Regions from separate parts of the Vibrio qinghaiensis genome, predicted to be linked through region 2. Evidence: predicted binding sites of a transcription regulator. Region 2 holds the regulator's gene; the other holds the start of a gene.
What was found. Region 2 encodes MetJ, which represses methionine synthesis genes. Its sites were predicted from a motif close to TTAGACNTNTANANGTCTAA; they were not measured.
Positions count from the first base shown of each region.

Region 1 (3,417 bases), 1.1 Mb from region 2:
GTCACGTAGAGTAATTAGGCCTTGCTGTTCTAGCAGCAGTAAAGAGCGACCAAGGTTGGTTGGGTCGTTAGGTACCGCAATGCGAGAGCCATCTTGAATCTCATCAACCGATTTCACTTGTTTTGAATAGCCAGCAATTGGGTAAACAAAGGTGTTACCTGCAATCGCTAATTTGTAACCGCGGTCAGCGATCTGTTGATCAAGGTATGGCTTGTGTTGGAATGCATTGATGTCAATCGAACCATCATCCAGTGCCGCATTAGGGGTAACATAGTCGGTAAAAGTAACGAGTTCTACATCTAGGTTGTATTTTCCTTTTGCAATTTTTGCTGCAACTTCCGCAACTTGTGCTTCAGCACCGGCAATGACACCCACTTTGATTTTATTGTTGTCGACCGCTTTTTCACCACAGCCTGCCAGCACGAGTGCTGAAGCGCTAACGGCGAGGGTAAGTAGAGCTTTAAGGCTAAATTTCATGATTAACTCCTTGTTATAAAACGAATCTGTGTTTTAACTTTATTGTGATTTAACGGTGGTCGACACGGCGGACAAACTTATCGCCAATCGATTGAATAATTTGTACTAAGACAATCAGCATCACGACTGTGACTGCCATAATGGTTAAGTCGTAGCGATGAAAGCCGTAACGAATAGCGACATCGCCCAAGCCACCGCCGCCAACGGTTCCGGCCATGGCAGAGTAACTTACTAGAGTGACCATAGTAATGGTGACTGAGTTGACAATCGTTGGTAGCGCTTCAGGAAGCAACACTTTACGAATAATTTGAATCGGCGTAGCCCCCATTGACTGCGCTGCTTCGACCAAACCAGTGGGCACTTCCAGCAATGCACTTTCAATTAAACGAGCGACAAATGGAATTGCGCCAATCGTCAGCGGCACAATGGCCGCCGTGGTGCCAATAAATGTACCGACAAGCAGTTTTGTCACTGGAATAATGGCCACCATGAGCACCAAAAATGGCACAGAGCGACCAATGTTAACGATGGCACCAAGAATGCGGTTCAGCTGAGTGTTTTCGAGAAGGCCGCCTTTTTTGGTGGTATGTAAAATAACCCCTAGTGGAATACCAACCACGAAACCGACGATGCCCGCGACAGCGACCATGTAGAGTGTTTGCCAAGTTGCCATTAGTAGAAGATCGCCATTCAGGCTTAACCAAGCGGTGATGGTGTTAAAGGACATAACCAAGTACCTCTACTTTTACGTTGTTTTCGCGAAGAAATTCAAGAGCGGCATTATCGTCCGACTCATTACCAAACAGTTCAGCGACCATCATGCCGAATTTAACGCCACCAGCGTAATCAAGATCTGAACTTAATATACTGACATCAATATTAAATTTTCGGGCAATTTGTGTCATCAAGGGCGCATCAACCGTCGCACCTGTAAACTCTAAGCGTACCAGCGGGTAGCTGTCTTTTACACGAGTGGCTTGTAGGCGAGTTTGGTAATCTTCTGGAATTGATAAATCGAGCGTTGAGCGAATAAATTGATGAGCCAAGGCGGTTTTAGGGTGAGCAAAAATCTCGCCAACTGTGCCTTTTTCAACCAGTTCACCGTCGCCAATAATGGCCACTTCGTGGCAAATACTTTTTACCACATCCATTTCGTGAGTAATTAGCAAAATGGTGATATTGAGCGTGCGGTTGATCTCTTTCAATAGCTCTAAAATCGATTGAGTCGTCGCAGGATCAAGCGCACTGGTGGCTTCGTCACACAGCAATACTCTCGGATCAGAGGCGAGCGCTCGCGCAATCGCAACTCGTTGCTTTTGGCCGCCACTCAGATTGGCAGGATACGTTTCGCGCTTATCCGTCAGGCCGACCAGTTGCAACAGCTCTGACACTTTCTTTTCAATGCTATTTTTTTCGACACCAGCCAGTTCAAGTGGCAGAGCAATGTTGCCAAATACTGTACGTGATGAAAGCAAATTGAAGTGTTGAAAGATCATGCCAATGTTGCGACGAGCTTGGCTGAGCTCTGATTTGCTTAGTTGAGTCAAATCAACGCCATCAACTACAATGGAACCTGTTGTTGGGGCCTCTAGCATGTTGACACAACGAATCAGCGTACTTTTCCCTGCACCTGACGAGCCAATCACACCAAAAATAGTGCCTTGCTTAATGTGAAGATTAATCTCTTTCAAGGCTTGAATTTCCTTATTGCCTTGAAAGAAAACTTTATTTACTTGATTAATTTGAATCATCGGAAAACCTGTGCAGGGATAACAGAATAAAATGTTGAACTCTCTCTCACTTATTGGACGATGCTATGGCTTAAATTGATTTAAGTCAATAGATATTTTTACGTCTAGACGTCTAAACGCCTTGGTGAATTAGGTAGTGATGAAAAAAATAAAGCGTGTAATAATCATCATATCTGGCGTGATATGAGAGAGTTATTTTGGCTAAACCTGCAGTGTTTTTAGATCGCGATGGCGTGATCAACGTTGATCATGGCTATGTTCATGATGAGCATGATTTTGAGTTTATTGATGGTGTATTTGAAGCCACTAAGAAGTTTCAAGACATGGGGTATTTGCTGGTTTTGGTGACCAACCAATCAGGTATCGCTCGTGGGAAATTTAGTGAAGAGCGCTTTTTATCTTTAACGCAATGGATGGACTGGAATTTTGCCGATCACGGTGTCGAGTTTGATGGTATTTATTACTGCCCGCACCATGCAGAGCACGGTGAAGGTAAGTATAAAGAAGAGTGTGATTGCCGCAAACCCAAGCCTGGTATGTTTATCTCCGCACGGGATTTTCTTGATATCGATATGGAAAAATCGGTGATGATAGGCGATAAAGCTGAAGATATGATGGCTGCACAAGCCGCAGGTGTTGGTACCCGAGTGTTAGTGCGTACCGGTAAACCCGTTACTGAGCAAGGTGAATTACTCGCCACCGTGGTACTTGATAGTATTCGCGATGTCCCTGCTTTTCTTGCACCGTAAAAATTCCCCCTTTGTGGAAGGCAATATGAATAAATCATGTCTTTTTATTGGATTCAGTGTTGCTTTTTTAGCGGCATGCTCACCACATTACGCGAACGATTCGCGCGTTGAAAGTGAGAACCAATTCCAGCATTATCAATGTCGCTCTGGTGAGCATTTTGATGTTGCGTATATTGAGCAACAGTCAGCCGTGCTCCGTATTGCTGGTCGCGAATATCCATTAATACAAATTCCAGCGGCCTCTGGCGTAAAATATAGGCTCGACGATAGCCAGCAAACTCAGCCTCAAACCGTGCTTTTACATACGAAAGGCGATGAGGCTTTGCTCGAAGTGGGATCAACGACTTATCAAGGCTGTACCACTCAATAATTCATTTAAGATAAGCGCATGCTATCTTCCATTTTTATTTACGCTATAGGTTCGCATGAGCAGAAAACTG
Region 1 covers NZ_CP022741.1:787,101-790,517, forward strand. Annotated here, with positions in the region: gene CCZ37_RS03790 (MetQ/NlpA family lipoprotein) at 1-477, opposite strand, end outside; gene CCZ37_RS03795 (methionine ABC transporter permease) at 527-1,204, opposite strand; gene metN (methionine ABC transporter ATP-binding protein MetN) at 1,194-2,228, opposite strand; gene gmhB (D-glycero-beta-D-manno-heptose 1,7-bisphosphate 7-phosphatase) at 2,426-2,977, shown strand; gene CCZ37_RS03810 (MliC family protein) at 3,003-3,347, shown strand; gene treR (trehalose operon repressor TreR) at 3,403-3,417, shown strand, end outside.
Region 1: the regulator MetJ is predicted to act here: its motif matches at 2,325-2,344, upstream of metN (methionine ABC transporter ATP-binding protein MetN).

Region 2 (3,417 bases):
CGGCCACATCACTCCAAATCGTTACTCGGTTTACTTCCGCAAGTGCGCCGATCATCGTAGCGGAGTAATCGGAGCCATTGCGCCCAAGTAGCACAGTATCACCTTGTTCACTGCGAGCCATAAAGCCTGTGATGATCACTCGGTGATGCGCGTGTTGTGCCAAAATTTCTTTCAGCAAAGGGTAGGAGCGAGCGCGATCCACTTCCGGTTGTGTGCCTGCTTGCGCGCGAAGAAATTCGCGGGCGTCTTGTGCCACAGCCGCAAGGTTATGTTGATTGAGTAACGCCGCCAATAAGCGTGATGACCACACTTCACCATGGCCAAGTACTGCCGCTTGTTGAGCTGGTGATAGGGGCGCGCAAAGCTGACCCAAAGTGCGAATTTCGTTGGTGAGTAAAGTGATGAGCGGTTGCGCTGCATCTTCATCGAGCAGCGCGTTGATTAAATCGGTTTGGTACTGACGGACCGATTGCAAGTTCTCATGAGCCACTCGACCATCTTTATTAAGAGCGTCGAGAAATTCGATTAAACGATTGGTGGTTTTTCCTGCGGCAGAAACCACCACCAAATCATCAGCTTGAGAATACTCTTTTAAGATATTAACGACCCGTTTGTAGCATTCAGGATCGGCAAGGCTGCTACCGCCAAACTTGTGCAATTGACGTAGGGCAGTCATTAATAGGCCTCCTGCGCTTTAGCAAAGGCCTGCGCGAGATCGTCAATCAAATCTTGCGCATCTTCTAAGCCGACCGATAGGCGTAATAGCTGCTGTGAAACACCGGCTTCGGCCAACGCTTCTTCGCCCATCGCTCGGTGAGTCATCGAAGCGGGGTGGCAGATTAAGCTCTCCACGCCTCCTAATGATTCTGCCAGTGAGAATAATGTTAACTGAGAGACAAAATATTTAAGCTGTTCAAAGCTGCCCGCAAACTCAAAACTGAGCATAGAGCCAAAGCCAGATTGCTGCTTTTTCGCTATCTCATGGCCAGGATGCTCTGGCAAACTCGGGTGATAAATGACCTTGACTAAGGCTTCGCATTGCAGATAGTCCAAAATAGCGCGTGAGCTCTCCTCATGGACGCGCATTCTTGCGCCTAAGGTACGAATGCCACGCAGCGTCATGTAGCTATCAAAAGGGGTTCCCGTTGAGCCAAGGCAGTTGCCCCACCATGCTAGCTCTTCAGCGTGCTGCTCTGTTTTAGTGATAACAACTCCGCCAATCACATCGGAGTGGCCGTTGATGAATTTGGTGGTGGAGTGGATGACAAAATCTGCGCCCAACTCTAATGGTTTTTGAAATACTGGCGTTAAGAAGGTGTTGTCAACCGCCACTAATGCACCGACGGCGTGTGCTTGTTGGCAAATATCAGCAATATCGACCACGCGAACTAATGGGTTGGATGGAGTTTCAATGAGTAGCAATTTGGGTTTTTTCGCCAAAGCAGCCTGCAAAGCGTTTGGATCGGATTGATCAATAAAGAGTGTCTGAAAATCGCCTTTTTTGGCGCGTGTATTAAACAGGCGATATGTGCCACCGTAGCAGTCATGCGGGGCCACAATCAGATCGTCAGGACTTAAAAAGGCGGAAACCCATAGATTCAGCGCCGAAGTGCCACAGTTAGTCACCACCGCGCCTTGACCCGATTCGAGTTCAAACAACGCTTTTTCGAGCAGACCTCGATTCGGGTTGCCAGAGCGTGTGTAATCGTATTTAGGCACTTCACCAAACGCAGGAAAGCTATAATTTGTCGAAAGATAAATTGGAGGCACAACAGCATGATATTGAGAGTCGGATTCAATACCGGTTCTAACGGCGATGGTGGCTGGCTTGCGAGTGGTCATGACGGTTTCCTTACTTAATAAACTCAATAAACTGACTTTTATTGAGGGGGTTCCTGCCTTATTCGGGGACAACTAAGGTGGCAATTTCAATTGTCTAGAGTATTAGCTATATCCGATAGTGCGCTATATTGCTATCTATCAGTCGATAATGGCACACTTTACTGAACCAAAAAGAAGACGTCAATATATCTAGACGTCTATATGTCTTTGCTTGTGGCGGTAAATCCCGCTAAAATCCAACTTTCAAATTTTTAACGACCAATTACGATAACGAAGGTGCGCAATGGCAGACTGGAATGGGGAATACATTAGCCCATATGCTGAACATGGGAAGAAGAGTGAGCAAGTCAAAAAAATCACCGTTTCAATCCCATTGAAAGTGTTGAAAGTATTAACTGATGAGCGCACTCGCCGTCAAATCAATAACTTACGCCACGCAACCAACAGTGAGCTGCTGTGTGAAGCCTTCTTGCATGCTTATACCGGTCAACCTTTACCGACCGACGAAGATTTGAGAAAAGATCGTCCAGACGATATTCCGACGGAAGCAAAAGCATTAATGACCGCCATGGGCATTGAATTTGAAGCGTATGATGATGAAGAAGTGTAGCGCGTAATTGCGGTACAACGAGATAAAATCGAGAGGATACTGGGTAAGTTGCCATGGTGACTTTGGCTCTGTGTCTCAGAATATAAAAAAACCGCTGAAAGTCAGCGGTTTTTTTCGAGCGAGGCATTTAGCCGCTCAAGCTTGTGATTATTCTTGCATGTAATTGACAGGCATCTCGATTCGAGCGACGCCAGAGTCAACCGCTGCTTGAGCAACCGCTTTAGCAACACGAGGCAGTAGGCGTGGGTCCATCGGTTTTGGAATGATGTATTCAGGGCCGAAACTTAACGCTTTTACGCCTGCGGCTTTCAACACTTCAGCCGGCACTTCTTCTTTAGCCAGTTCACGTATCGCCTCAACTGCGGCTAGCTTCATTTGGTCATTAATTTCACTAGCACGGACATCCAAAGCGCCACGGAAAATAAATGGGAAGCACAACACGTTGTTGACTTGGTTTGGATAATCGCTACGACCTGTGCCGAGAATTAAATCATCACGTACCGCGCGTGCGAGTTCTGGTTTAATTTCTGGATCTGGGTTTGAGCAAGCAAATACGATCGGTTTATCGGCCATTAATTTTAGCGCTTCGGCAGGCAGCAGGTTGGGGCCTGACACACCTAGGAATAAGTCAGCGCCTTCAATCACATCTTCCAGTGTGCGTTTGTCGGTGTTATTAGCAAACAACTGCTTATATTCATTAATGTCATCGCGACGAGTATGAATCACACCTTTGCGATCAAGCATGTAGATTTTTTCACGCATTGCGCCGCACTTAATCAATAGTTCCATGCAAGCGGTGGCTGCTGCGCCAGCGCCAAGACAGACGATAGTGCATTCGTTGAGTTTCTTGCCTTGCAGTTCAATCGCATTGAGCATGCCAGCGGCGGTAACAATCGCAGTGCCGTGTTGATCGTCATGGAAAACAGGCACATTACAGCGTTCGATCAAACGGCGTTCAATCTCAA
Region 2 covers NZ_CP022741.1:2,563,399-2,566,815, reverse strand. Annotated here, with positions in the region: gene CCZ37_RS11955 (bifunctional aspartate kinase/homoserine dehydrogenase II) at 1-676, opposite strand, end outside; gene CCZ37_RS11950 (O-succinylhomoserine (thiol)-lyase) at 676-1,842, opposite strand; gene metJ (met regulon transcriptional regulator MetJ) at 2,126-2,452, shown strand; gene CCZ37_RS11940 (malic enzyme-like NAD(P)-binding protein) at 2,600-3,417, opposite strand, start outside.